Regions from separate parts of the Rhizobium sp. WSM409 genome, predicted to be linked through region 1. Evidence: riboswitches for the same ligand, from Rfam matches in the RefSeq annotation. Region 1 holds a riboswitch; each other region holds the start of a gene.
What was found. Region 1 has a riboswitch for cobalamin ahead of cobU (bifunctional adenosylcobinamide kinase/adenosylcobinamide-phosphate guanylyltransferase). Riboswitches for the same ligand answer to the same signal wherever they lie in the genome.
Positions count from the first base shown of each region.

Region 2: it holds a riboswitch for cobalamin, as region 1 does, so the genes downstream of both, bluB (5,6-dimethylbenzimidazole synthase) here and cobU (bifunctional adenosylcobinamide kinase/adenosylcobinamide-phosphate guanylyltransferase) in region 1, are expected to answer to the same signal.
Region 3: it holds a riboswitch for cobalamin, as region 1 does, so the genes downstream of both, nrdH (glutaredoxin-like protein NrdH) here and cobU (bifunctional adenosylcobinamide kinase/adenosylcobinamide-phosphate guanylyltransferase) in region 1, are expected to answer to the same signal.
Region 4: it holds a riboswitch for cobalamin, as region 1 does, so the genes downstream of both, AC25BC_RS17560 (CbtB domain-containing protein) here and cobU (bifunctional adenosylcobinamide kinase/adenosylcobinamide-phosphate guanylyltransferase) in region 1, are expected to answer to the same signal.

Region 1 is NZ_CM172794.1:2,360,188-2,367,479, reverse strand. It holds gene AC25BC_RS11870 (hypothetical protein) at 1-336, shown strand, start outside; gene AC25BC_RS11865 (DUF4242 domain-containing protein) at 379-651, shown strand; gene AC25BC_RS11860 (DUF1127 domain-containing protein) at 741-962, shown strand; partial or broken gene AC25BC_RS11855 (adenylate/guanylate cyclase domain-containing protein) at 1,066-2,360, shown strand; gene AC25BC_RS11850 (chloride channel protein) at 2,382-4,172, opposite strand; cobalamin riboswitch at 4,432-4,828, shown strand; gene cobU (bifunctional adenosylcobinamide kinase/adenosylcobinamide-phosphate guanylyltransferase) at 5,205-5,714, shown strand; gene cobW (cobalamin biosynthesis protein CobW) at 5,719-6,768, shown strand; gene cobN (cobaltochelatase subunit CobN) at 6,773-7,292, shown strand, end outside.
Region 2 is NZ_CM172794.1:2,194,118-2,201,409, forward strand. It holds gene AC25BC_RS11005 (ribonuclease H family protein) at 1-175, opposite strand, end outside; gene AC25BC_RS11010 (DUF2865 domain-containing protein) at 426-1,526, shown strand; gene AC25BC_RS11015 (SDR family NAD(P)-dependent oxidoreductase) at 1,641-2,387, opposite strand; gene bluB (5,6-dimethylbenzimidazole synthase) at 2,578-3,264, opposite strand; cobalamin riboswitch at 3,307-3,493, opposite strand; gene AC25BC_RS11025 (LysR family transcriptional regulator) at 3,492-4,403, opposite strand; partial or broken gene AC25BC_RS11030 (MFS transporter) at 4,552-6,098, shown strand; gene AC25BC_RS11035 (MFS transporter) at 6,317-7,292, shown strand, end outside.
Region 3 is NZ_CM172794.1:3,888,959-3,896,250, forward strand. It holds gene nrdE (class 1b ribonucleoside-diphosphate reductase subunit alpha) at 1-1,408, opposite strand, end outside; gene nrdI (class Ib ribonucleoside-diphosphate reductase assembly flavoprotein NrdI) at 1,387-1,791, opposite strand; gene nrdH (glutaredoxin-like protein NrdH) at 1,801-2,022, opposite strand; cobalamin riboswitch at 2,304-2,529, opposite strand; gene AC25BC_RS19205 (heavy metal translocating P-type ATPase) at 2,694-4,961, opposite strand; gene AC25BC_RS19210 (MerR family transcriptional regulator) at 5,033-5,455, shown strand; gene AC25BC_RS19215 (TIGR03862 family flavoprotein) at 5,525-6,739, shown strand; gene msrB (peptide-methionine (R)-S-oxide reductase MsrB) at 6,885-7,292, opposite strand, start outside.
Region 4 is NZ_CM172794.1:3,534,302-3,541,593, forward strand. It holds gene AC25BC_RS17545 (sulfite oxidase-like oxidoreductase) at 1-47, shown strand, start outside; gene AC25BC_RS17550 (hypothetical protein) at 32-664, opposite strand; gene AC25BC_RS17555 (CbtA family protein) at 715-1,461, opposite strand; gene AC25BC_RS17560 (CbtB domain-containing protein) at 1,578-1,787, opposite strand; adenosylcobalamin (AdoCbl) riboswitch at 1,789-1,943, opposite strand; gene AC25BC_RS17565 (histidine phosphatase family protein) at 2,021-2,575, shown strand; gene AC25BC_RS17570 (putative bifunctional diguanylate cyclase/phosphodiesterase) at 3,033-4,604, shown strand; gene AC25BC_RS17575 (inorganic phosphate transporter) at 4,675-6,276, opposite strand; gene AC25BC_RS17580 (acetate/propionate family kinase) at 6,569-7,292, shown strand, end outside.

The DNA of each region.
Region 1 (7,292 bases):
CCGATCCCGTGCACCAGCGGCATAGATGGAGGTGCGATGGGTATCCACTATGTCAGTGCCGACCTCATCAAGGATGAGGCCATTGATCTCTCCAGACCGGAGGCCGTGATGTACGAGCCTGACGAACACGGCAAGATGAAACTCGTCGCTGTCGAATACATCACGACGAAAGGTCCCGCCAATCTCGGCGGCCAGCTGTTCAGTTTCACGAACGCACCGAACCGCTACGGCCTTCCGGCTTTCTACGAGCTGCACGTCTGGGCATGGAAGAACAATCCGAGGGGACCGTTCGCCGACATGAACCCTGACGTCAGCTGCCGGCATGCGCACGGTTGATGAAGCTCCAGCTCACTCAAAACATCATGAAAGGATAAAACAATGCCGCAATTCGTTGTCGAACGAAACATTCCAGGTCTCGGGGACATGGACAAGGAAACTCTGCGCGAGATCTCGGCGAAATCCAACGCCGTCGTAGCGTCCCTCGGCGAACCCTATACCTGGATCACCAGCTATGTGACCGGGGACAAGATGTACTGCGTTCATGAGGCCGAGAGCGCGGAAGCGGTCTATCGGCACGCGGAAAAGGGTGGCTTTCCGGCGGACCGGGTGACGGAGATCACGACGCTCATCGGCCCACATTCGGCGCGCTAGGATGTCGGAACCGGCCGGCGAACGAGTCGCCGACCGGTTCTCCGGGTTGCGATCTTGCCATCGGCACGCGCAAATTCATGGGGATCACAATGAACGAGAAGCTCTTGTCCGGCGCGGTCGAGCTGCGACTGCGCAAAGTGATGGCGCTGCTTACCTCTCCGCTGCGCGCCCTTGTCGTCTGGCGACGCAGGCGATCGGCGGCAAATCAGCTTGGCGCCTTGCCAGATCACATGCTGAAAGACATTGCCTTGTCGAGGGGCGAAATACCCTTCGTCGCCTCCCAGGATGCAGACTGGAGCAGGTTCCGCTAGCGTCTCGTGGTGGGCGTCCGCATCGGGCGTAAAACCTCGCAATGCGTCGATAACGGTATCAATCTCTCTGCCATCTGCCCCGCGGTTGTGGTGGCCGAGCTCGATGGCTAGAAACATCGGTTTGGCCGGGCTATCACTGGATGTCGTGGCGACCCGGTTCGGATTGCCGCCCATTTGCCCGATTTGCCATCATAAGATTGTGGCGGCTCATGTGGAGGTTTAAAAATTAGCAATCATATTCAGTGGCTTATAGAACATGGAATCACAGCTGAGCATATCGCCGAGCTGATAGCCGGATTGTGCGATCGGTTGATCGCGGATGGCTTTCCGATCTGGCGGGGAAGCATTTCAATGCCGTCAATTCATCCCATGTATGGCGGCGTCTCGGCCAATTTCGTGCGCGGCGGTGCGACCACGATCGAGAATGCCGAATATGGCACTGCGGGAGTGCTGAATTTCGAAAAGACCCCGATCTATTTTCTTTTGGGCCGTGGCGAAACGTCAGGTCGCTGGAACATCGCCAAGGGTGAGGGTGTCGATGACTACCCGCAGCTTGCGGAATTCGCGCATAGCGGCGGCACGGATCACCTGGTCAGCCTGCTGGAGTTCCCGAAGGAGGCTGCGCTACGCGGCGTCAGCCTGTCCCTCACTAGCGACAGGCCGGGCGGATTTTCCGATGATCAACTGGCGATCGTCGCGAAGCTCTTCCCGGCGCTGGGGCTGGCTTGTTATCGTATCGCGGCAACGAAAACCGCATCGGATATCCTCGCCGTCTATACAGGCGCCAAGACAAGTGCACGCATCCTTGCAGGCGATATTCAGAGGGGAAAGGGAGGGGCGATCAATGCTGCGATCCTGCTTGCGGACCTGAGAAACTTCACGGCGCTGACCGAGGTTTATCAGCCGGGCGAAATCGCCGGGTTTCTGAATGAACATTTCGAGCTGATCGGCTGGCATGTCGAGGAAAATTCGGGCGAGATCCTCAAGTTCATGGGCGATAGCGTGCTGGCGATCTTTCCGACCGATGCTGAAGATCCGCAAAAGGCCTGCATGGCCGCTCTGGCTTCAGCAAGGAATATTCTAGAAGCCAACAAGGTGCTGAATGGTCAGCGGAGGAATGATGTAGGTCCTGACATCGGCGTCGATGTCGTGCTGCATCTCGGCGAGGTCTTCTACGGAAATATAGGCGCACGCGGCAGGCTTGATTTCACGGTGATCGGCAGCGCCGTCAACGAGGCTTCGCGGCTCGAAAAGCTCTGCGGCACGCTCGGGCACCATTTGCTGATGTCGGAGAGTTTCGCGGTCACCTCTGCCGTTGCCAGCGAATGTCTCGGCTCCTTCGAATTGCGCGGCGTTTCGAAGCCGGTCAACGTCTTCAAACTCGCCGGCACCGACTGACGACGGAGTGTTCCGACTTGCTCAGATCTCGCCTGAGACCTCGCGGCGGCGGCGGTCGAGTTCTTCGCTGTAGCGGCGCAGCGTATAGCTTTCGCTGAGCTGGCCGATCACCTTGCGTTCGATCAGGTTGTTGACGACGGCGAGCGCTTCGCTTTCGCTCTTGTCGAAGATCGCCGCCGCCTGCCTGGCATTCATCTGCGGCTGCAGGAAATCGTTGCGATAGTGGATGAAATCGGCAAGCGTCTTGCCCTCGTCCTGCGCATCGGTCGGATTGGCGTAAATCTCCGGCACCAGCACGAGGCCCGCATATTTGTCGCTCTCCTCGACGAGGATGACGCGCTGGGTCGAGCCGATCGGGAAGGCCTGCTTGAATTCCTCCAGAGAAATGCCCGCCCTTGCCGTCTTGACGTCGGCGCGCATCAGCTTGTCGACCGTCAGATTGCGGATCCAGCCGACATCATGGGCGCTGCGGATGCTTTCGCCGCGCAGGTGGAAGCGCCATGTGGCGAAGGAGTAGCCGAAGGTCGAACGCACGACCAGCGAGGAGGTGATGACGGCAGCGAGCACCAGCGCCGTGATCGGAAAGTCGCCGGTGATTTCGAGCGCCAGGAAGGTCATGGTCAGCGGCCCGCCGATGACGGCGACGGCAAGCGAACTCATGCCGACCACGGCATAGATGACGGGCGTCAGCGTCGCATCGGCGAAATAGGGGCCGCAATAGGCGAAGAGTTTGCCGAGCAGGGCTCCCATGAACAGAGAGGCGAAAAACAGGCCGCCCCTGAAGCCGGAGCCGATCGAGATCGCCGAGGCGAAGGATTTCAAAAGGAAGAGGCCGATCAGCGTCGGGATTGCCACGTCACGGGAAAGGTTGAGATGCAGCGCGCCGTGGCCGGCCGAAAGCACCTGCGGCGAGATCATCGCCAAGAGCCCGACGATGATGCCGCCGAGTGCCGGGCGGAAGGGTGGGGCGATCGAGCTCTTGCGCGCAAGCTCCTCGACAAAAGCGACGCCCTGCATGATCAGGATGCCGACACCGGCGCAGAACGCACCGAGCAGCAGCGCTGGGATATAATCGGCCGGCACGACCGAGCCGAAGCTGCCGATATCGATGGTGAAATCGCTGCCGGCGAGCAGCCTTGCGATCAGGGTGGAGACAAGGGCGGAGACGACGACAGGCGTCAGCGAGACGATCGTATAGGTGCCGATGATCAGCTCGAAAGCATAGAAGGCGCCGGTCAGCGGCGCGTTGAAGGCGGCGGCGATGGCGCCCGCCGCGCCGCAGCCAACGAGGGTGCGCAGGTCCGAGCGGCGAAGCTGCAGCTTCAGACCGAATTTCGAGGCGAGGCCGGCGGCAAGCTGGGTATAGCCGGCCTCCAGGCCGACGGAGGCGCCGAAACCGTTGGAGATCAGGTTCTGCACGGCAACGATGATGCTGTCGGTCAAGGACAGGCGGCCGCCATGCAGCGCATTGGCCTCGATCGGGTCGACCATCGGTTTCTTGCGTCGTTTCGCCAGCACGAAAAGCAGCAGGCCGAGCAGGGCGCCGCCGATAACCGGGGCGGTGAGCAGCAGCAGCTTGTTCTCGATCTCGGAGGAGCTCAACCTTTCGCTGTCGGCAATGCCGAAGACCAGCTGATGCAGCTCGTTGGAGACGTAGCTCATGCCGGTGACGGCAAGACCCGAGATGATGCCGACGACGGCGCCCGCCAGCGACAGGCCGACCTCGCTGCGCCGGGTCAGCGCCCTCAGGCGTCCCGGATCAAAGAAAACACGCAGCGCGCGGAAACCGCGCCGATCCAATTTCATAAGCATGGCTAGACAACTAGGCGGGGAGAGGCCCGGTCAAGGGCGGAGATGGTCGGGCACTCCGCTTGCGACGCAATTGCGGCGAAAAGCCGGAGCGCGGGATAAATATTTATCACGTAAGTCTCTGATAAAAGACGATATTTTAGGTAGAGTAAGTCGTGTTGGCGTGGGCGCTCCAACCGGCCGGCTATTCCCTAGCCGTGAAGGCCGGTTGACTTCACCCCTGCGCTTGCCTAACCATCCCGATAACGGATGGTCGACTGACCATCCTGACATAACGGATGGTTCCGGATCGGTGTTGCGCCCTTCCGGATGAAAAGGGAATGTGACGGGGCGGACCCAAGCCGGGCGCCTTCATCACAGCCGACCCCGCGACTGTAGAGCGGTCAGGGTCTTCCATCCGGCACTAAGCCCTTCCGGCCGGCGGCTTGCAATCATGCAAGCGGGCGGGATGGGCGACATGCCGGAAAAGCCACTGGATATGCATGGTGATCAACCGGGGTCGGACGCCTCTCAAGTCTACGAATCGTCCACCTTTTCACTGATGCAGCCGGGAAGGCGAGGATGATCCGCTGGCACGATCAGGGCGACCGGTTTCCGGTCCGCCCCGATCGCGGCCGATAACCGCGAGCCAGGAGACCTGCCATGCGGCCGGGCGAGAAGCCCACACCTGGGCACTATGCCCGTTGCCAGCACGGAGGTTGTCTTGGCTGAACGATTGAATTCGGCGCGGCCTGGTGCAGGGCGCGCGACGCCTCCAAGCAGTGCTGCAAGAGGTGTGCTTTCGGCCGTTTATGTCGAATGCTGGGTCCCCCCCTCTGTCCTGCCGGACATCTCCCCCACAAGGAGGGAGATCGGCAAGCAGCACGACCGTCGCCCTACATCAATTGTTTGGAGAAAAGCTCTCGGCGATTCAATCTCCCCCCTTGTGGGTGAGATGTCCGGCAGGACAGAGGGGGGTGTCACACCCTCAGTAGCCGAGAAAGGTGCACTCGGAACAAGCCACGGCTACGCACTCTCCCTGAGGGGCGTTTGAGCATGACTGCCACCTTCATCCTCGGCGGCGTACGCTCCGGCAAATCCCGTTTCGCCGAAGACCTCGTGACGGCCGCCGGACTCGACCGCCATTACCTTGCGACCGGCCGCGCATGGGACGAGGAGATGCAGGCGCGCATCGCCCAACACAAGGTCGACCGCGGTCCGTCCTGGACGACGCATGAGGAGCCGCTCGATCTTGTCGGCAAGCTCACCGCCATCGACGGACCGGGGCGCATCGTGCTGATCGACTGTCTGACGCTCTGGATCACCAATCTGATGATGGAGGAGCGGAACATGGCGGCGGAATTCGCCGCCCTTGCCGATTTCCTGCCCGCCGCGAAAGCGCGGCTCGTTTTCGTTTCCAATGAGGTCGGTCTCGGCATCGTGCCCGACAATCGCATGGCGCGGGATTTTCGCGATCATGCCGGCCGGCTGCACCAATCGATCGCGGCGAAGGCCGCCGAAGTCTATTTCATCGCGGCAGGCCTGCCGCTGAAAATGAAGGGTTAAGTCCATGAACCAGCAGAAGATTCCCGCAACCGTCATCACCGGCTTTCTCGGCGCCGGCAAGACGACGATGATCCGCAACCTGCTCACCAATGCCGGCGGCAAGAAGATTGCGTTGATCATCAACGAATTCGGCGATCTCGGCGTTGACGGCGATGTGCTGAAGGGCTGCGGTGCGGAGAATTGCACCGAGGACGATATCATCGAGCTGACCAATGGCTGCATCTGCTGCACCGTCGCCGATGACTTCATTCCGACGATGACCAAGCTGCTCGAGCGCGAACAGCGTCCTGACCATATCGTCATCGAGACTTCGGGGCTTGCCCTGCCGCAGCCGCTGGTCGCCGCCTTCAACTGGCCCGACATCCGCACGCAGGTGACCGTCGACGGCGTCATCACGGTGGTCGACAGCGCTGCGGTTGCCGCCGGCCGTTTCGCCGACGACCATGATGCCGTCGATGCGCGCCGTGCCGAGGATGAATCGCTCGATCACGAAAGCCCGATCGAGGAGCTGTTCGAGGACCAACTCACCTGCGCCGACCTCATCGTGCTCAACAAGACCGACCTGATCGATGCTGCCGGCCTTATCAGGGTGCGTGACGAGGTCGCCTCCCGCACCGCCCGCAAGCCTGTCATGATCGAGGCACGGAACGGCGAGGTGTCTGCCGGCATCCTGCTCGGCCTCGGCATCGGCACGGAGGACGATATCGCCAATCGCAAGTCGCATCACGAGTTGGAGCATGAGGACGGTGCGCCGCACGACCATGACGAATTCGACAGCTTCGTCGTCGAGCTCGGCCCGGTCGCCGATCCCGCCGGCTTCATCGCGGCGCTGAAGACGATCATATCAGCCCATGACGTGCTGCGTCTCAAGGGTTTCGTCGATGTCTCGGGCAAGCCGATGCGCCTGCAGCTCCAGGCCGTCGGCAGCCGCATCGACCATTATTTCGACCGCGCCTGGGGCGCGAGCGAAAAGCGCGCCACGCGCCTCGTCGTCATCGGCCTGCACGAAATGGATCAGGACGCGGTGAGGGCGGCGATCGAAGCGCTGGCGTAACCCGATGCATCTGCTTCTGGCTCAACAGGGAACGATCAGCGACGGCGAGGAGGCAATCGACCTCGGGCAGACGCCGGGCGATATCCTGTTCCTGTCGGCGGCCGACAGCGAGCTTGCCGCGATCGCAACCGCCCATCGCGAGCGCCGGGCGGGGCCTTCGCTCCGGCTCGCCAGCTTGCTGAGCCTCAAGCATCCGATGTCTGTTGATACCTATGTCGAGCGCACGGTGCGGCATGCGAAGCTGATCATCGTGCGTGCGCTCGGCGGCGCCAGCTATTTCCACTATGCGCTGGAGGCGCTGCATGCGGCAGCAGCGCGCGCCGGTGCGCTGATCGCGGTGCTGCCGGGCGACGCCAGGCCGGATGCGGGGCTGGTGCCTTTCTCCAACGTTGATCTCGACGATCTCAACGCGCTCTGGGCCTATCTGATCGAGGGCGGCGATGCCAACGCGCGGGCCTTTCTCGACTATGCCGAGGCGATGCTGTCTGGCGCCGAGAAGCCGGCGCCGGCTGTGCCTTTGATGA
Region 2 (7,292 bases), 170 kb from region 1:
CGCCACCGAAGCCGGACGCGATTTCCGCGGTATCGCGATAAACGACGAATGCCCAGCCTCCGTGCCCAGAACCCGGTTCATAACAACCGTCCACGAAGACGTGGAAGCCGTCTTGGGTTTCCGGCAGACCGACTGTCGTTGCGGGGGAGCTGAGTTCGTTGGCAATACCTGTCATTTTCGACGTCCTGATATGAGTACGTTCCCCAAGCGACCCTGGAGATTGGAGTGGAGCACTGGCCTCGTTGATTGCCATCGGCAGCTTCTTCACAATCGAACACTGGGTCTCTGGCGGTCCACTGGATAAAATCGCGAAAATGCGCTAGGAATTTCTCCAAGCTTATTAAGAGAAACACGTTAAGAGACAACGCGCGGCGATCGAGGCCGCAATCGACCGATCGATTCTTTGCTCATTCCGGGACGACGCCGTGAAACGCCGAAACCTGTCTCTTGCCCTTCTCCTTGCCTTTGCGGCGCCTGCCGCCGCGCAAAGCAGCGCCGTCTGTGAGGACCTGCGCGGCCGCCTCGCCGACTTGCCGCGATCGATCGGCAATGGCAACGGCCCGGAAGCGCGCCAATATTCCAGCGCCATGGCCGAGCAGAACCTCGAGCTGCGCAAGGTTCGCAACGAGCTCCGCAGCAATGACTGCACCTCGGGCAGCATGGTCGTGATCGGTGGCGAGAATGCCGATTATTGCGCCGAACTCGCGCAGTCCGAAGCCCGCATGATCGACAATATCCGCTATCTCCAGGACCGCCGCAACGAGCTGGCCGGCCAGAATGGCGCCGATGACGACGCGCGCCGCGAACTGGTCGCGGCTCTCGACCGCAACGGATGCAACAGCGAAAACTTCTATGCTCCGAGCGACCGCAGCGCCAACGAACCGGCTCCGAGCGTCGAGGAACAGGCGATGCGCACCGATACCTTCATTCCGCTCGGCGGCGGTGAAGAGATCGATCCGCGTTACGGCGTGCCGCGGGCAGAGATGCTCTCGCCGGTCAGCACCATGTGCGTGCGCAGCTGCGACGGCGGCTTCTTCCCGATCAGCTCGAACGCCACGTCGGTCGATTTCGGCCGCGACGCCCAGACCTGCGCCAAGATGTGCCCGGGCATCGAGACCGAACTGTTCTATCGTGACGTGACGAGCACCGAAGCCTCGAACATGATCTCGGTCGCAACGGGCACGCCCTACAGCGCCATGAAAAATGCCTTTGCCTACAAGAACCGCACGCCCGGGGAAAAGTCCTCCTGCGCCTGCAATCTGACAGCCTATTATGAGGAGATGCGCGGCAAGCAGGCGGTGAGCGAGCCGCCGCAGCAGGGCTCGATCACCACCATCCGCACCAATCCCCCGGCAAAGGATGCTGCAGCGCAGATCGCACCGCAGCCGTCCGTTCCCGAGCGCCCCTACGATCCGGCGCAGAACCGCGTCCGTCAGGTCGGCCCGCAATTTCTGGCCGGTGATCAGGGCTCGATTGATCTCGCCAACCCGGCAACGTCAGGTCCGCAGCCGCAACAGCAGCAGTGATCGAACAGCTGGATGCGGTGGCCGAGCCATAGCGCCGTTGTGCCAGGGGGCATGAGATGACCGCGAGTCAGGTGAACGTGCGGCGGGAGGTGAATGCGGGTCGCTGGAGCATGGTCAGTAGGTCGTACGACCGCCGCTCAAGTCGAACGTCGATGCGGTCGTGAAGGAGTTCTCTTCAGAGAGCAGCCAGACGACCATCGAAGCGATCTCATGAAGTTCGGCAAAACGGTCGCGCGGAATGCGGACGCGCATATATTCGATAAACTCGGGTGTCAGCCCGTCCAATATGGGTGTCTTTGCGGTGGTCGGCGTTACCGCGTTCACGGCGATCCCTGTCTTTGCGAGTTCCTTGCCAAGAGACTTGGTGAAGCCCAGCACCCCGGCTTTCGCTGCGCTGTAGGCGGCGATGTTCGGATTTCCTTCCTTGCCCGCAACCGAGGAAATGTTCACGATCCGCCCGTAGTCGCGCTTTAACATGACCGGAACGACGTGCCGGCAACAATTGAAGGTTCCCGTGAGGCAGACATCGACGACGTCTTTCCACTCGCTGACATCGTATTCGACCGCAGGTTTTACCGGGCCGGTAATCCCGGCGGAATTGACGAGCCCGTCGATACGGCCAAAAATCTCCTCGGTCGCCGCCGCCGCATTTTCCACTGATACGGGATCTGCGACGTTGACGCCGAAAGCGACGGTGCCGGATCCGAGAGCGGAAGCGCTGTCCTTCGCCATGTTTTCGTTCAAGTCCCAGATGGCCACCTTGCCACCAGACTGGATGACGCGCTCTGCGATAGCATAGCCGATGCCGCGCGCACCGCCTGTGATCACGATGATGCGTTCCTTCAAGTCGATCATGTTCATTGGGCCGTTATCCTCCGATTGAGCCGCCGATAGCCGAATATCCAATTCCGGGACTTCGCCTTCAGCGTATCGATATGACGGTCAGGAATAAAGACATCTCGGCCTCGCACGGCGTCGGCGATACCGGTTTGCTCACCTTGACTGTCAATGGCGTGACTGTGCGATTGAGGCGATGCTCCACCGCACTGCCCTAGGCGTTCAGTCCCCATCCATCATGAAAGACGAGTTCCTCGAGCGGTAGCCGCTGCCGCCAGCCTTTGACGGAGAGTTCCGGCTCGTCATAGAGCCGGTCGACGAAACCGGCACAGAGCCAGGCGACCACCTCGATATGCTCGGGTATGCCGAGAATGCTCTTTAGATCGCCTTCGCGAAAAATGCTGACCCAACCGATGCCGACCCCTTCCGCCCGCGCCGCCAGCCAGAGATTTTGGATGGCGCAGACGGTCGAATATGAATCCATCTTCGGATTGTGGGTGCGCCCCAGCACCACGCTGCCACTACGCGTGGGATCGCAGGTCACGCATATGCCGAGCGGCGCCTCCACGATGCCTTCGAGCTTGAGGGCGCGGTAGGCCTGCCGCCGCTCGCCGGCAAACATCTGCGCCGCCTCCTCGTTGGCGCTCGCAAAGGCGTCCCGGACGCGCGCCCGCACAGTTGGGCTTTTCACCAGAATGAAATTCCACGGCTGCATGAAACCAACCGACGGCGCGTGATGCGCTGCCGTCAGCAACCGCTTCACGACATCGTCGGGCAAAGGGTCGGGGAGGAACTGACTGCGAACGTCACGCCGCGTCATGATCGCGTGATAGACGGCCTCGCGTTCGATCAAGGAAAAACCGGATGCCGCCGAAAGGGCATCCTCATCAAAGGGTCGCATCGTCAAATCCCCAACAACGCGACCGCCCCGCCGTCCGCGCGGATCGGTCTATCTTGCCAGGCCGGTCTTCTGACTCGGCGTCATCCGTCTGCCGCAGCCTTCCCGGCAAAAGCCAGTGGCGTGATGAAGCGGCAGGCGTCGGCCTTACAGCGTTGGGCACGTTCCGGTCTTGCACCGGATTCCCGATTCTCCCGCCTTACCGGCGGGCACCTGACGGCGCATCTATTTCAGGAAACCGGCGCGGCGGCAAGCTGGACCCGATGTGGCGTTGAAGCCGCGTTCGGTTTGGCAGCGGCGCGATGTTCCCTGAACGCCGCAGCCAGCGTTCTGAGCGCCGAGCGCGATCTTGCATCCGTTAGTGTCGAATGCAGGACAATCTCCGACGAGGGCAGCGGCGGCAGGCTGAAGCGCTGACTCACTTCAATCGAGCCCACCGGCGCAAGACGGTGGGAGAATGCCGCGACCGCAAGTCCAGCCGACACCGCCGCCGTCATCACCAGCGAGCCCCCGCCGAGGAAAACCTCGTTCCACGCGATTCCTGCACCATCGAGCGCGTGGGTGGCGATGTTGTGGACGCCACAGGACGGTGACAGCGCAGCAAGACGCAGCGGCTCGCCGCGGCGATACTCGAACTGCGGTGCCGCGAACCACCCGAAATGCTCCGGCCCAAGCACCTCGCCGTCACGCCGGTCCTCCTCCCGGCGAATGATCGCCGCATCCAGCTCACCGCGATCGAATGCATCGAGCAACACTCGAGAATTGTCGAGCCGCACCTCGATCGTCAGCCCTGGATCGTGAGCGCTGAGACGCGCCAGAATCGTCGGAACCTCCGGCCCCGCCACATGCGCGGCTATGCCGAGCGTGAAGTGCCGGCTTGTCGAGGAAAGAGCTGCGACCGCACGATCATGAGCGCCGATGAAATCCCGCGCGGATTGAAGAAAGACCGCGCCCTGCGCCGACAGGCGCACCAAACGCGGGGTCCGCTCGATCAGCCTGTGGCCGAGCCGCTCCTCCAACCGCTTCAACTTGACGCTAATTGCGGCCTGGGTGCTGCCTAACGCCTCAGCGGCGCGGGTGAAGCTCTGCAGCTCGGCAATAGTCACGAACGCCCGGACCGCATCCACATCGAGCATCGTCATATCAATCATCCAAAATTGTTGTTTCTGAAATAGAAAATCATCCAATTCAGTTATGGTCAAGTGACGATTATGGTGGCTCCCGGCAGCGCATCGATTTCACCTGTCATCGGGATTTCGCCGTCGCTCATCCCGTGCTGAAAGGATAACCATGTCACCCGCTTCCATCATCTCATCCAGGCTGCAGGGCATCGTCGCCTTGGCAGCTGCTTGCCTTTCATCCCTGATGTTCGGCCTGGAGATCTCAAGCGTACCCGCGATATTGCCGACGCTGGAGGCGGTGCTGCATGCCGATTCCAGCAACTTCAATGGATCATGAATGCCTATACGATCGCGGTGACAACGGTGCTTATGGCAACGGGCACGCTGGCCGACCGTTATGGCCGCAAGCGCGTCTTCCTGATCGGCATCATTGCCTTCGGCTTGACCTCGCTGATCTGCGGGCTCGCGGACAATGCATCCGTTCTGATCGTCGCCCGCTTCCTCCAGGGCATGAGTGGCGGCGCTATGCTGATCTGCCAGGTGGCCGTCCTCTCGCACCAGTTTCCAGAGGGGCGGCAGCGCAGCATGGCCTTCGGCTGGTGGGGGATTATCTTCGGCATCGGCTTGGGATTCGGGCCGCTGGTCGGCGTTATGATCGCGGCCTTGTCGACCTGGGAATGGGTGTTCCTGGTCCATGTTGTGCTGGCGGCCGTGACAGCCACGCTCGCCGTCTTCGGTGTCTGTGAATCGCGTGACCCCGAGGCGAAAAGCCTCGATATCGCGGGCATCGCCACCCTGTCGCTTTCCGTCTTCTGCCTTGCCTTCTACATCACCCAGGGGCCGGCCCTCGGTTTTGACAATACGACGGCACTTGCAGCCATCGGCCTTTCTGCCGCAAGTTTCATAGCCTTCATCGTTGCAGAGAAGATCAATTCGCGGCCGATGTTTGATGTCTCGGTCTTTCGCATCCGCGCCTTCTCCGGCGCCATAATCGGCTCGGTCGCGATGAATATCAGCTTTTGGCCCTTCATGATCTATCTGCCGATCTGGTTTCAGGCAGGCCTTGGTTATGGTAGTCTCGCCGCCGGTTTGTCGCTGCTCGCCTATACGCTTCCCACGCTCATCGTCCCGCCGCTGGCTGAGCGGCTATCGCTGCGCTATCGCCCCGGTCTCGTCATTCCAATCGGCCTGTTCACGATCGGCCTCGGTTTCCTGCTGATGCGGCTCGGAGCTGCCTCCGACGCGGCAAGCTGGCTGACCATGCTGCCCGGCGCATTGCTTTCCGGCCTCGGCCTCGGAATGACCAATACCCCCGTCACCAACACGACGACAGGTGCGGTCGCGCGCGACCGCGCCGGCATGGCATCGGGGATCGATATGAGCGCCCGGATGATCTCACTCGCGATCAACATCGCAGTGATGGGCTTCATCCTGGTCAGCGGCGTGTTCTCACATCTAGAAAACGTCCTGCCGGCGACGCTCGGCCCGGAACAACTGCGGGCTATGGCTGAACGCATCTCAGCCGGAAACATCGCCTCCCTCCCCGATCTGCCCGCCAACATCATCCGCGACGCGCTCGTCGAGGGATTCGGCTGGGTGATGCTCTACGGTGGCCTCGGTGCGTGGCTGCTGGCCACGGCCAGCTTCCTCGTCTTCGGCTCAGGAAAGATTCGCCGCTGCGCCGAAGATGAGGCATGCAATTCGACTGTGGTTTGAGGATGAGGCAGTGCTATGCTCTGGAGGTGAGAATGGAGCAAGACGTCACCGCGCACCCCCTCTATCCAGCAGCGAACAGACAGCCGCCCCGCGTCGGTTTGAAGCGGCTTGGCAAGCCTCTTCACCCCATCGTTCCTATGGCCTTATCGCCACCGAAGGCGTATGGACTGAGACAGTCCATCGCAGCATCCCGGTTGCCCGTGCCCCGCCTCACACCCATGATCCTTGCCGTCGCCCTGTTCATGGAACAGATGGATTCGACCGTGATCGCCACCAGCCTGCCGGCAATCGCCGCCGATATCGGCACCTCGCCGATCGCGCTGAAGCTCGCCGTCACCAGCTATCTCGTGGCGCTGGCGATCTTCATCCCGATCAGCGGCTGGATGTCCGATCGTTTCGGTGCGCGCAACATCTTCCGCATGGCGATCTTCGTCTTCATGATCGGCTCGATCGCCTGCGCCTTTTCAAACTCGATCACGGCCTTCGTCATCTCGCGCCTGATTCAGGGCGCCGGCGGCTCGATGATGACGCCGGTCAGCCGCTTGCTGCTGGTCCGGGGAACACCGCGCCACGAACTCGTCGATGCCATGGCCTGGCTCACCATTCCCGCTCTGATCGGCCCGATCATGGGTCCGCCGATCGGCGGCTTCCTCACCACCTACCTCACCTGGCACTGGATCTTCTGGATCAACGTCCCGATCGGCGTGCTCGGCATCATCCTCGTCACGCGTTTCCTGCCGGCCGTCGAGCCACGCAGTCCGCGGCCGATGGACTTCCCGGGCTTTTTCCTTTGCGGCATCGGCTTCTCTGGCTTCGTCTTCGGCGTGTCGGTGATCAGCCTGCCGGCCGTGCCCGTCATTTACGGTTATGTCACGGTTGCGATCGGCATCCTTGCCGGCCTCATCTACCTCCTCCATGCCCGCCGCGCGCCCTATCCGCTTCTCGATCCGAAGATGTTCCGTTATCCGATGTTCCGGGCGGCGATCCTCGGCGCCTCGAATTTCCGCATGGGGCTCGGCGCCTTGCCCTTCCTGATGCCATTGATGCTGCAGCTCGGCTTCGGCCTGACGCCGCTGCAATCGGGCTCTGTCACCTTCGTCAGCGCGCTCGGCTCCATGGGCTCGAAATTCGCCGCCGCGCGTACCTTCAATGCCTTCGGCTTCCGCACCGTCATATCAATCACGACCTTGCTGG
Region 3 (7,292 bases), 1.5 Mb from region 1:
GGCTCATGTCGGAAACAGCACTCAACGCCCGGATCGAGGTCTCGATCGTCTTGCCGAAATCGACCGAATCCATCGCTGCCGCGATGTTCAGCGAGCCGAGATTACAGGAGATGTCCTTGCCGAGATGTTTGTAGGAGAGGTCGTCGTTATATTCGCTCGCCTCACTCACCTGCAGGATTTCCGAGCATAGATTGCTCATCGAAACACGTCCGGCGATCGGGTTTGCCCGGTTCACCGTGTCCTCGAACATGATGTAGGGATAGCCGCTCTCGAACTGGATTTCGGCAAGCACCTGGAAGAATTCGCGTGCCTTGATCTTCTTCTTGGAGATGCGGGCGTCGTCAGCCATCTCGCGGTACTTTTCCGTCACCGAAATCTCGGTGAAGGGCACGCCATAGACGCGCTCCACGTCATAGGGCGAGAACAGGTACATGTCCTCGTTGTTCCTCGCGAGTTCGAAGGTGATATCGGGCACGACGACGCCGAGCGACAGCGTCTTGATGCGGATCTTCTCGTCGGCATTTTCGCGCTTGGTGTCGAGAAAGCGCATGATGTCGGGGTGATGGGCATTGAGATAGACGGCCCCCGCGCCCTGCCGTGCGCCGAGCTGGTTGGCATAGGAAAAACTGTCTTCGAGCAGCTTCATGACAGGTATGATGCCCGAGGACTGGTTCTCGATATGCTTGATCGGCGCGCCCGCCTCGCGGATATTCGTCAGCGACAGTGCCACACCGCCGCCGCGCTTCGACAATTGCAGCGCCGAATTGATCGACCGGCCGATCGATTCCATATTGTCCTCGACACGCAGCAGGAAGCAGGAAACCAGTTCGCCGCGCTGCTTCTTGCCGGCATTGAGGAAGGTCGGCGTCGCCGGCTGGAAACGGCCGGAAATGATCTCGTCGACCATGTCGCGGGCAAGGGCCTCGTCGCCGCGCGCGAGCGCCAGCGCCACCATGCAGATGCGGTCCTCATAGCGCTCGAGATAACGCTTTCCGTCGAAGGTCTTCAGCGTATAGCTGGTGTAATATTTGAAGGCGCCGAGGAAGGTCGGGAAACGGAATTTCTTGGCATAGGCCTGGTCGAACAGGTCGCGCACGAAATTGAAGGAATACTGGTCGAGAACCTCCTGCTCGTAATAGCCCTCGGTCACGAGGTAATCGAGCTTTTCCCGGAGATTGTGAAAGAACACCGTGTTCTGGTTCACATGCTGCAGGAAATACTGCTTGGCCGCCAAACGATCCTTGTCGAGCTGGATCCTGCCCGCATCGTCATAGAGGTTCAGCATCGCATTCAGCGCGTGATAGTCGAGCGTTTCCGCCGCTTTCAAAGGGCGTTCGCCGGCGGGATGAGCAAAAGTGTTATGCGGTTTTGCGCCCGCATCCCGCGTCAGAGGTGTTCCCGTGTCCAAAACCGTTCCATTCCGTGTTTGACGTTGGCGACATCCGCTTCTGTGCCCAGCAGTTCGAACCTGTAGAGGTAAGGCACCTGGCACTTCTTTGAGATCACGTCGCCGGCGAGCCCGTATGTTTCGCCGAAATTGCTGTTGCCCGCGGCAATCACGCCGCGGATGTGTCCTCGGTTTTCCGTATCGTTGAGGAAACGGATCACCTGCTTGGGAACGGCGCCCTTGCCGCCGTCGCCGCTATAGGTCGGCACGATCAGCACGAAGGGTTCGCGGATATGGAACGAGTCTGCGCCATTTGGCGGAATGCGCGCCGCGCGCAGTCCGAGCTTGGCGACGAACCGATGGGTGTTCTCGGACCGGCTGGAATAATAGACGATCAGAGCCATCGCCTTTCCTCAGGAAAGTGCGCTGATCATGTCGGGACGGAAGCCGGCCCAATGCTGCTCGCCGGCGATGACGACGGGCGCCTGCATGTAGCCGAGGCTGCGGACCCGATCGAGCGCTTCGGCATTCTGCGAAATATCGACGATGTCATAATCGACCCCCAACCGGTCGAGGGCGCGGTAGGTGGCAGTGCATTGGACGCAGGCAGGCTTGCTGTAGACGGTGATGGTCATGATATTCCTCGTGACGACGCGATTGGGACGCAGGACATCGATCGGAAATCTCGCGATATCCGTCGAAAACACTCTGTATTTTGCAGCGATGCGGCTCGTTCAGCCGCTGGGCGTGACCCGCCCTCTACCTCTAGCGGGTGGCGGCCTGAACTGAGATACTGACATGACTTCACCCCGAAGTGGCTCAATGCGAAGGTTTCGGGGGCGGAGGCTCGGGCCTGCGAAACGCGATGCGGAGATTCCCCGCAGCCATGCAACGCGACCTTCCGGACACCCCGCCCGTGGACGTTTCGTTCGAGGCAGGTCTCCTGGCTCACGGGTCAAAGCACCCTGCCCCAGCCTTCCCGGAGCATCATGCTCCAGTGACCTGAAATCGGACAGTTGCTCGCCGCTTACAGTTGCGGGGGCAGCTCCGGCATTGCCGCGCCATGATGGCGAAACGCACCGTATTCCCGTCTTAGCCGCCGATCCTCACGAATCGACGGAACCTCGAACACTAGATATGGTACGCGAATCGCTGATGACGTCAACAAGTTGTTGTGGCAGCGCAGCAATGGCGGCAGCGAATCGCCGTGACTGTGTATGATGTGGATAACGAAGCGTTAACGGAAAAGCGCTGTGGAGAACCCGTCAGAAAAGAGCCGGCAGAAGCCGGCTCCCCGAAACGACATTCATATTTTTATTCGAAGCAGCCTGAGCGCGTTGATCGTCACCAGCACGGTGGCGCCGGTATCGGCGAGGATCGCTGGCCAGAGCCCGGTAATGCCGGCGATCGTCGTCACCAGAAACACCGCCTTTAGCCCGAGTGCGATGGTGATATTCTGCAGGATGTTGCGCATCGTGCGTTTGGAAAGTTCGATCATCCGCGCCACGTCGCCAACGCGTCCGTGCAGCACGGCGGCATCCGCCGTCTCCAGCGCCACATCGGTGCCGCCGCCCATAGCGATACCGATATCGGCAGCGGCCAGCGCCGGAGCATCGTTGATGCCGTCGCCGATCTTGGCGACGATGAAGCCTTGGCGCTTCAATTCGCCGACGACCCGCTGCTTGTCCTCCGGCATCATCTCGCCGCGCCAGTCGATGCCGAGCATGCCGGCAACGGCTGCTGCCGTCCGCTTGTTGTCGCCGGTCAGCATGATAGCCTTGACGCCTGCTGATTTGAGGGCAGCGAGCCCGGCCTCGGCATCCTGACGCGGCTCGTCGCGCATGGCGATAAGGCCGGCCACAACACCGTTGACGAGCAGCACCGACACGCTCTTGCCCTCGTCGTTCAACGCCGAGATGCGTGCATCCTGTTCAGCACTGAGCGTCCCGCGCTCGCGGGCGGCGGGCGGCGACAAGAGGTCCAGCGTCTCACCACCGACTTTGCCGCTGACGCCCTTGCCCGGCAGCGCTTCCAGCTCGAAGGCCGGCGGCACGGGAACGCCGTCCGCCTTGGCGCGGTTGAGGATCGCCAGCGCCAGCGGATGGCTGGAACCCTGTTCCAGCACCGCCGCGCGCGACAGCACCTGCGCCTCGGTCAGACCAAAGGAAATGATGTCAGTCACCTGAGGCTTGCCTTCCGTCAGCGTGCCTGTTTTGTCGAAGGCGACCATCGTCACCTTGCCGAGCGTCTCCAGCACCGCGCCGCCCTTCATCAGCAGCCCGCGCTGCGCACCGGATGAAAGCGAGGCAGCGATCGCCGCCGGCGTTGAGATGACGAGCGCGCAGGGGCAGCCGATCAAAAGGATCGCAAGGCCCTTATAGACCCATTCGCCCCATGGCCCTGCGAACAGCAGCGGCGGAACGACCGCAACCAGCGCTGCGACCACGACCACGCCGGGCGTGTAATAGCGCGAGAACCGATCGATGAAGCGCTCGGTCGGCGCCTTCGATTCCTGCGCCTCCTCCACCAGCTTGACGACGCGGGCGATGGTATTGTCGGCCGCGGCCGCCGTAACGCGAACCCTAAGCACCGCATCGCCATTCACCGTGCCGGCAAAAACGACGGCATCGACGCCCTTACGCACTGGCGTGCTCTCGCCCGTCACCGGCGCCTCGTCGATCGCGCTCTCGCCTGAGAGGATGATGCCGTCCGCCGAGATCCGATCGCCAGGACGAACCATGATGATGGCCCCGACCGAAAGGCTTTCCGCCGGCACCTCCCGTGTCTGCCCATTGTCTTCGAGCAGCGAGGTCTTCGGCACCAGCGCCGTCAGCGACTGGATGCTTTCGCGCGCCTTGCCCGCTGCCACCCCTTCCAGCAGCTCGCCAACGAGGAACAGGAACACAACGGTCGCCGCCTCTTCGCCGGCATTGATGATAACGGCGCCGACGGCGGCGATCGTCATCAGCATCTCGATCGAAAACGGTGTGCCTGAGAAGGCGGCCATGATGGCGCGCCGCGCGATCGGCACCAGCCCGATCAGCATGGCGACGATGAAGGCGTAGGACGCGATCGCCGGCACGAGATGGCCGACGGTGTAGGCGGCAACGAGTGCTCCACCCGAAAGGATGGTCAGCCGGCCCTTCCTGCTCTGCCACCAGGGACCGGCCATCGGCGCATGATCGTGCCCGTGCAACCCCTCGATTTCCTTCTCGCCATGATCGTGGGGATGGTCATGGCTATGACCTTCATGATCATGTACCGCATGATCGTCGTCATGGCCCGCGTGATCGCCGCAGCCATGTCCATGATCGTGACAATGCTGTGAGCCCTGAGTATGCGCAGGCGCAGCGTTTCCGGCAAGCGGCGCGACGGAATAGCCGAGCCCCGTCACCTTCTTCTCGATCATCTTGAGATCGCTGCTGCCATCGTGCCGAACGGTCATCGTGCCCGCCATCACCGAGACGGAAACATCGGCGACACCCGCCACGCGTCTGACCGCCGTATCGATCTTGGTTGCGCAGGCGGCGCAATCCATGCCGCCAACCCGGTATCGTGTCTCGCTCTCAGCCATCATCCGCTTCCTTGTCAAACAGAAGCATCTCTCCTACATCCTATAGCGACTAGAGGTGCAAGAGGAAAATCATGAAAAAGATCACCATTGGCGAAGCCGCGCGCCAAAGCGGCGTCAAGGTGCCGACGGTGCGCTATTATGAAAGCATTGGCCTGCTCGCCGCCCCGAGCCGCAGCGAGGGCAACCAGCGCTCCTTCGAGCCCGCCGATATCAGCCGTCTCGCTTTCATCCGCCACGCCCGCGAACTCGGTTTCGAGATCGACGCGATCCGCACGCTGCTCACCCTGCAGGACGATCCGCACCAGTCCTGCGCCTCGGCCGACGCCATCGCCAAGGCCCGCCTCATTGAGGTCGAGCAGCGCATCCGCAGCCTGATGGCGCTGAAGGCCGAGCTGGAAACCATGGTGGAAGGCTGCGGCCACGGCCGCGTCGACCAATGCCGCGTCATCGAAGTGCTCGCCGATCACGGCCAGTGCACGCATCCGCACCACTGATCTCTGCCCTTGCAGGCGATCCGCGCCCGCGCCAAAACTGAACGCAGATACAATCGGGCGAAGACATCAATGAACCAGAAGCGGATTGCGATCATCGGCGGCGGCCCGGCGGGTCTCGCGGCTGCCGAACTGCTTTCCCGTTCCGGTCATGCGGTGACGGTCTACGACGCCATGCCGACCTTTGCCCGCAAATTCCTGCTGGCCGGCAAGTCCGGTCTCAACATTACCCATTCCGAGGATTATGCCCGTTTCACCACGCGCTTCGCCGCGGCTTCCGCCCGCCTGCGCCCCGCTCTTGATGCGTTTACCCCTGATGATATCAGGAATTGGGCAAGCGAGCTCGGGACGGAAACCTTCATCGGCTCGTCCGGCCGGGTTTTTCCGAAGGTGATGAAGGCCTCGCCTTTGCTGCGCGCCTGGCTCAGGCGGCTGGAGGCACAGGGCGCCACGCTGCGCACCCGCCACCGCTGGACCGGTTTTGCCGAAGACGGCTATGTTTTCGAAACGCCCGAAGGGCGCAGCATCGTCCATTGCGACGCGGCCCTGCTCGCGCTCGGCGGCGCAAGCTGGCCGCGCCTCGGCTCCGATGCTGCCTGGGTGCCTTGGCTGGTCGGCAGGGGTGTGGAAATTCACAGTTTTCAACCCGCCAATTGCGGCTTCGTCGTCGGATGGAGCGGGAACTTCAGCGAGCGTTTCGCCGGCGAGCCGGTAAAATCGGTCACCGCAACATCCGAGGCCGGCACGTTTCCCGGCGAATTCGTCATCACCGAGAGCGGCATCGAGGGCAGCCTGATCTATGCCCACACCGCCAGCCTCCGCGATCGGCTGCTGATCCACGGCAGCGCCGCCCTGACGCTCGACCTCGCACCCGGCCGCACCATCGACAGGCTGAGCCGCGACCTTGCACGGCAGGACGCCAAATCAAGTTTTTCGAACCGCCTGCGCAAGGGCGCCGGCCTCGACGGCGTCAAGGCGGCGCTGCTGCGCGAACTCGCTCCCGAGCGCGACCGAACCGTTCCGGAGCGTCTCGCCGGCATGATCAAGGCCCTGCCGGTGCCGGTGATCGAAACCCGCCCGATCGCCGAAGCGATCTCCTCGGCCGGCGGCATCCGCTGGAGCAGCATCAACGACAGCTACATGTTGAAGGCACTGCCCGGCACCTTCGTCGCCGGTGAGATGCTCGACTGGGAAGCGCCGACCGGCGGCTATCTCCTCACCGCCTGCCTGGCGACCGGCCGGACGGCAGCCCGCGGCATCGAAGCCTGGTTGCAGCGCAGAGCATGATGCCGAAAAGTGTGATCGGTTTTCGGACGACATCATGCTCCAACTCTTAATTTAGAACAGGATTCAGATTTTAGGCCGACCCGGCCTAAAATCATCCTGTTCTAAACGCAGGCAGTCATCAGCACCGCGTGAGATCATCCCTCAGTCAGGCCGAGGCCGGACGGAATGTCATGGCGAGCCCATTCATGCAGTAGCGAAGCCCGGTTGGCTTCGGGCCATCATCGAAGACATGGCCGAGATGCCCACCGCAGCGGCTGCAGTGCACGGCGTTGCGCACCATGCCGTAAGTCGTGTCGTTCGTGGTGCCGACGGCTTTTTCGAGCGGCGCCCAGAAGCTCGGCCAGCCGGTGCCGCTGTCGAATTTGGTGGTCGAGGAAAAGAGGTCCTGATCGCAGCCAGCGCAGACGAAATTGCCCTTTCGCTCCTCATGCAGCAAGGCACTGGTGAAGGGCTGTTCCGTCCCCGCCTGGCGCAGGATGACATATTGATCCGGCGTCAGCAGCTTGCGCCATTCCTCGTCGGTGTGGGTCACCGCAAACGTCTCGGCGGCGAT
Region 4 (7,292 bases), 1.2 Mb from region 1:
ACATCTACGGCGATCCGTGGCGCGAGCAGCGCTATTCCGACGACTGAGCTTTCGGTCGCGAGAAGCGACGAAGCGCAAACACGCCAAGTCCGAACAACGCGGCAAGCCCCGTCAGCGACGCCATGCTGGCGGCATGGAATGGGATCTCGCTCCAGCGCGGCTTGACGATATCGGCGGTGTTGAAGGCTTCGTCGCTGAACCGGCAGCTGATCAGCGCAAGCCCGCGCCGCACCATGTCGGCGTCGACCGCGGAAATGATTTCACCCGCCGCGGCAGCCTCCCGCGGCATCTCGCGCATCGAAAGCAAGACCGCCTTGGTCGCGGCGAGATAGGCATGAGCGCATTCGTTGAACGGGCTTTCCTCATCCGTCACGCTGCCCGGCATCCGGCCCCACAGACAGTAGGAATACTGGATCTCTGCATAGTTCAGCACGCGGCGGAACGGCTCGTTCGTATCGACAGCACGGGATGCAAGATCGACAATCCCACTGCGATAGTCAGACATGACAGCCATCTCGCCGTGGGAAATTTGCGGGATATCCAGACCCGCATGGCTGCCGCCGTCGCTGCGGCTATGGGCAAAAGCGCTTCCAGCGACCACACAAAAAAACGCGACGGCAGAGAACGCCGTCAACAGCAGTGGTCTGGCTCTGTCGTTTTTCATACTCGCCCGAAAAGTTCAGGGCGCCGGCAAAGCGGCGTCCTTCGATGCGTTCAGTGCAATGCCGTGGCCGGCCGGCCGCGTTCCCCGCCCCCGACCGCAAGCCGCTTTTCCGCCAGCGCTCCGAAGCCGAGGCCGAGCGTTGCCCAGAGGATCACATGCATTCCGAGCGAAGTGGTGCGGAAACGCCAGAGCACCATCGCCGAGAAGTTCTCCGGCACCTCGTTGATCGGCGGCAGCAGATAGAGCACCACGCCGATGAAGACGAGATAGGCGATGCCGGCGATGATCGCGCCGTTCCAGAGACCGAAACGCTCGGACAGGCGGCGCGACAGCGCCACTGCGGCAATCAGCGCCGCAAGCGAGACGACGATCATCAGGAAGAACAGCTCGGTCCTGGCGCCGATCGTATCGGGATTGCCGACTGCCGGCGGGTTGGCCGGATACTTGATCCCGGGAACGAGGACGACCGCCACGAAGGCGGCAATGGCGATGACGGCCGAGGTGCCGCGCGGCGAAAGGCTGCTGAAGCGGCCGTGCACGAAAGCGAAAGCGAGCGCGAAGAGCCCGCCGACGGCGGCGCTGTAGGCCATGACGCCGGTGAAAAGGCCGAGACCGGCCTGTGTGGCGCGGCTGACGATTTCGGGTTCGGCAGCTTCGCCGGCCGCCTGGGCGCTCGCCTCCTCGAAGGCGATCGCCGCATCGACCAGCGGCTCGCCGAACGTATGGGCGAAAGCGAAAACCAGGATGCCAGCAATCAGGCCCGCGAGCATGCCGCGAAGCAAGAGGTTTCCAACCATGTCCGGAACTCCCTTAAGGCACGTCGCGCAAAAGTGTGCCGCGGTTTTGCGATAAAGACATGCGTAAAACAAAAACCTATAGCGCGATGAGCGAATCTGAAAGATCGCGACGCGCTTTAGTGGCAGGGAAAGCCGAGGAGATGGCGGCCGTCATGCACGAATTCGTGCACATACATGCCGTTGAACAGCGCCATTGCGCCTTCCTCGGTGCCGACGAAATAGAGGACGATGAGCATCAGCAGGCCGCCGAAGATCGCCCAGGGCAGGATCTCGCCTACAGGGATCGGCGCCGGTACCGCAACGGGCGCGAAAGTGGTGTCAGACATGTATTCCTCCGGGAATGACGCGTTCAGTCGAAAGAGTGCTTGTGCAGTAGGGTCTGACTTCCAGCGCGAAGAGCTTTCGACACGCTGGTCACAGTGGCGCGACCGCGCCGGACTTACACCGGCTTCCAAACCCGCAACTGCACGGTTATATCTGCACGCCGAAGAGACTGTCAACGAAACTTCACAAGCCGGCGAAGGACGCTGTCGCCGCATTCCGGGAGACAAGAACGACCGTGAACACGCGCCTCACCTGGATCTGCCACGGCGCGACGGCAGCAAGCCGCAAGGCCCTGTTCCCGCTCGACGAACCGCTCGAGGATAAGGCAGTGGAGGAGGCCGGCAGGATGATCCCCCCGCCCCGCGCCGATCGAATTGCCATGAGCCCGGCTTTGCGTGCCCGCCAGACCGCGGAAGCGCTCCGCCTCGAAGCCCGCATAGACCTCGCACTTCGCGACTGCGACCATGGCCGCTGGGCCGGCAGGTCGATCACGACGATCGGGACCGAAGAGCCGGAAAACCTCATGGGCTGGATGAGCGATCCGGAAGGGGCCCCGCATGGCGGCGAGAGCCTTGTTGATCTGCGCACGCGCATCGCCGGCTGGATGGATGAGCAATCGAGCCTCGGCGGCCATGTGATCGCCGTTAGCCACGCGGCCGTCATCCGGGCAGCGATCGTGCATGTACTGCAGGCGCCGCTCTCCTCCTTCTGGCTGAGCGACGTCGAGCCGCTTTCCGTCATCCGCATGACCAGCAACGGACAGCGCTGGTCTCTGCGCTTCCAGCATTAGAGACTGCTGATCTTATCCAGCTTTGCACAAGCAAATCGCGTCATCTATGTTGAACCCGGCTTTGCGGGGACTACTTCCTTGTCCCAAGGAGATGGAAGAATGACATATGATTGGAGTGGCGAGCGCACGCGACGCCTGCGTTTTATGCGTGTCGCCACAGTCACGGTTCTGGTCGGTCTCATCTTCAGCGTTCCGCTGCTGATCGTCACCGCCTGAAGCACGAGAAAGGGCGAGCGATGCATTAGCACGCTCGCCTTCGTTCTTTTCCCGCATCAGCCGGTCTCCCGAACCACGAAGGCGATCGCGCTGATAACGACGCCCTGGTTCCCCACAGGCCCCGTCGGGTCTCTCTGCGGCACAGCAACAGGCTGCCGCCTCTGATAATTCGCCTTCTGGTTTCAACAAACATTTCAGACTTTCGTGATATTTCCGCGAAGGTAGAGATGGAGAAGGCATAATGCCGGTGTTTTTCCAAAGCAGGGCCGGACGGCAATGCGTGTCGATCGTGGTGTCTGGAGTGACCCTCTGGCTTCTCGGCACGCTGCTACAGCTCGACGACAGCCTGGTCGCCTTCATGACCGGCTTCGGCGAGTACGGCGCCGACAAGCTCGTTCTGGCGCTCGGCATCGCCGGCGCCATGAGCTTCGTCTATTCGGTGCTGCGCATCGCCGACCTGCGTAAGGAAATGGAACTGCGCGCGGCCGCCCAGGCAAAAGCCGATTGGACCGCAACCCACGACCATCTCACCAAGCTGCCGAACCGCTACGCCTTCGAGCGCAAGATCCTCTCCCGGCCGATCAAGGACGACGAGGCCGAGATCGAGGAGTGGGACCGCAACGTCACCATCTTCTCCGTTGACCTCGACGGCTTCAAGAAGGTCAATGACCTCGTCGGCCACAAGGGCGGCGACATCCTGTTGATCGAGGTTGCCAGACGCATCTGCGCGCTCGGCAATGCCGATTGCGTCTATCGCTTCGGCGGCGACGAATTCATCATCGTCGCCTTCGCCCTGACGGCGCAGCGCGAGGAGCGTTTTGCCAAGCTGCTGATCCAGGCCGTCACCCGGCCGATCCATATCGATGGCTTTGCCGTCGAAGTCGGCGCCAGCGTCGGCTATGACCGCTGGGCCGAGGGAGCCGAGCCGCTGGAAGATGCCGCCCACCGTGCCGACCTCGCCATGTACGAGGCGAAATCACGCGGACCCAACCACTATTTCGTCTTCGAACCTTCGATGCAGGACAAGGTAACGGAACGCGCCGCGCTGGAAACCAGGCTGCGCGCCGCGATCTCCAACAAGGCGATCAAGCCCTTCTATCAGCCGCTGATCGACCTCAAGACCGGCCAGCTCTGCGGCTTCGAGGCCTTAGCGCGCTGGATCGGCGACGACGGCGTCAACATCCCGCCGCCGGTCTTCATCGATATCGCCGAGGAAACCGGCATGATCACGGCATTATTCGAGGATCTCCTCACCCAGGCCTGCAGCGACGCACTCGCCTGGCCGGATCATGTGACGTTGTCCTTCAACGTCTCGCCGGTGCAGATGGAAGACAGATTGCTGACATCGCGTATTCTCAAGGTCCTTTCGGCAAGCCGGCTGCCGCCGCAGCGCCTGGAAGTGGAGATCACCGAAAACGCGCTGATCCAGGATCCCGCCATCGCCGCCCTCATTCTCGACGAGCTGCACGCCGCCGGCATCCAGATCGCACTCGACGATTTCGGCACGGGCTATTCGAGCCTCGCCCAGCTTTCCCGCTATCGTTTCGACAAGATCAAGATCGACAAAAGCTTCATCGCCACCTATCGCGACGACGAGCGGCAGGAAAAGATCGTCCGCGCCATGCTCGGCCTCGGCAGGAGCCTCAACATCAAGACGACGGCGGAAGGTATCGAGGAGCACGGCCAGCTCGCCTTCCTGCTGCAGCTTGGCTGCGACATCGGCCAGGGCTATCTTTTCGGCAAGGCGATGCCCGCCGCCGAGGCGGGCATCTTCATCAGCGATCGCAATACCAAATTGGCCTCGACGGGCTGACGGAACGCTCTACCTTTTGTTTTGACGCAATTCCCGGCAAAACCGCTTCGCGCTTTGCCGGGAATTTGCTTTAAAAAACCTGGCGCATGATCACGAACAGCACGAAGGCGATCGCGATCGAGGCCGGCAGCGTCAGCACCCAGGCCATCAGCATGTTACGCACGGTCGACCATTGCAGGCCGGAACCGTTGGCCGCCATAGTGCCGGCAACGCCTGATGACAGCACATGGGTGGTCGAGACCGGCAGGCCGAGATGGTCGGCCGAGGCGATAGTGACCATCGCCACGACTTCGGCTGCCGCGCCCTGACCATAGGTCAGATGCGTCTTGCCGATCTTTTCGCCGACGGTGACGACGATGCGCTTCCAGCCCACCATCGTACCGAGGCCGAGCGCGATCGCGACCGCCACTTTCACCCAGAGCGGGATGAACTTCGTCGCGTTGTCGACCGCCTTGTGGTAGCTCGTCACCGCGCTGAGGTCGCCGGCATCCATCGGCAGCAGCTTCTGCTTGTCGATCAACTTCAGCGCCTCGCCGATCAGATAGATGTCGTTGCGGACGTTGCCGACGAGATTGGTCGGCACCGCTTCGAGCGTCGGGAAGCCGGCGACTTCAGCACTTGTCTGGTGGATATATTGCTGCAGGGCCGGCGTCGTCGTATCCGTCCAGGTCTTGTTCTTGACGGCGTTGCCGACTTCGGCCTTGTAGTCCGCAACCGTAACGCCCGGCTTCACATATTTGCCGAGTGCGGTTTCCACATGGGCTGATGCTGACTTGTAGGCTTCGAGATAGTTGACATCCGGCGTGCGGTTCAGCGCGAAAGCCGTCGGCACCAGGCCGATCAGGATCAGCATGATGAGGCCCATGCCCTTCTGCCCGTCGTTGGAGCCGTGGGCGAAGCTGACGCCGGTGCAGGTGAAGATCAGGATCGCACGGATCCAGGGCGGCGGCGGCTGGTTGCCCTTCGGCTCTGCGTAGAGCGCCTTGTTGCGCACCAGAAGCTTCATGACCAGCAGGAGGACAGCGGAAAGACCGAAGCCGATGAGCGGCGAGATCAAAAGCGACAGGCCGATATTGGTCGCTTGCGACCAGTCGACACCGCTGGTCGCTGTGCCTGCCGGCGCCAGGAACTGGTTGGCAAGGCCGACGCCGATGATCGAGCCGACCAGCGTATGCGAACTCGACGACGGCAGGCCGAGATACCAGGTGCCGAGATTCCAGACGATCGCGGCAATCAGCAGCGCGAAGACCATGGCAAGGCCGGAGCCGGAACCGACCTGCAGGATCAATTCCACCGGCAGCAGCGCCAGAATACCAAAGGCGACGGCGCCGCTCGAGGTCAGCACGCCGAGGAAGTTGAAGAAGCCGGACCAGATAACGGCGAATTCCGCCGGCATGGAACGGGTGTAGATCACCGTGGCGACGGCATTGGCCGTATCATGGAAACCGTTGACGAACTCGAAGCCGAGCGCGATGAGCAGTGCAAGGCCTAGGAGAATCCAGGGAACGGCGACTGCGGTTGTCAGGTCGCGGCCGAGTGCATAAGCGACATATCCAAGGCCGCAGACCAGAACGAGCGCGAACAGCGGCAAGAACCACTTGTTGGCCGAATTCGAACTGTGGAGCGGGTGGGAAGCGTCGCTATGAACCTGGCTGGGGGCAATATCGGCCATGGCATAGTTCCTTATTCCGTTTTGCAAATTTGCCTTTTGTTAATAAATCCGCCGCGTGAAGCTCTCATGACGCCCCGACTGAACCGCCCGTAAGCCACTGATGCTGGGCGATATTGACGGTGATGCGCCTGGTACCGTCGCCTCCATAATAGATGCCGCGTTGCGATCCCAAGCGGCTGACGATGGTTGTCTACGCAATGACAAAAGCGCGCCCCGAGCGAATAAATCCTTCCCGCCTGGACATCCGACGCTAAGTTCGGTCATCTCACACCCGCGCGGAGTCTTGGAAGACATGTCATCGACCGACCTGCTGCTGACCTTCAACACCGGCTCCTCGACCGTTAAGATCGGCATCTTCGCGATAGACGGCCCCAAGGCGCGGCGCATCGGCAAGGGCGTGATCGATTTCCGCGCCGAACCGCTGTCGCTCGGCCTGACGAAAGCATCGCAGATAGTCGAGATGCCGTTGAAGGCCGCGGTGACCGAAGATCTGCACGGCGTCATCGATGAGACCTTCGCGCTTCTCGCCGATCATTTCGACATGACCGCCGCGCGCGCCGCCGGCCACCGCGTCGTCCATGGCGGCGACCGGTTTACCAAAGCGATCGCGCTCGACGCCGCCGCAATCGATGCCATCGATGCGCTGACCCCGCTTGCGCCCTTGCACCAGCCGCGGGCGCTGCGTTTCATCCGCGCCCTCAAGCATCTGAAACCGCATCTTGCCCATATCGCCTCCTTCGATACCGCCTTCCATGCCACGCAGGACGATCTCGTTCGCCGCTTCGCCATTCCCCGCGCGCTGCATGACGAGGGCATCAAGCGCTACGGCTTCCACGGCCTCTCCTACAAATTCATCGCCGGCGAGCTTCGCCGCAAGGCGCCGCACCCGGCAAAGGTGGTCGTCGCCCATCTCGGCAGCGGCGCCAGCCTCTGCGCATTGGATAACGGCGTCAGCCGCGATTGCAGCATGGGCTTTTCGACGCTGGATGGCATCCCGATGGCGACGCGTCCGGGCT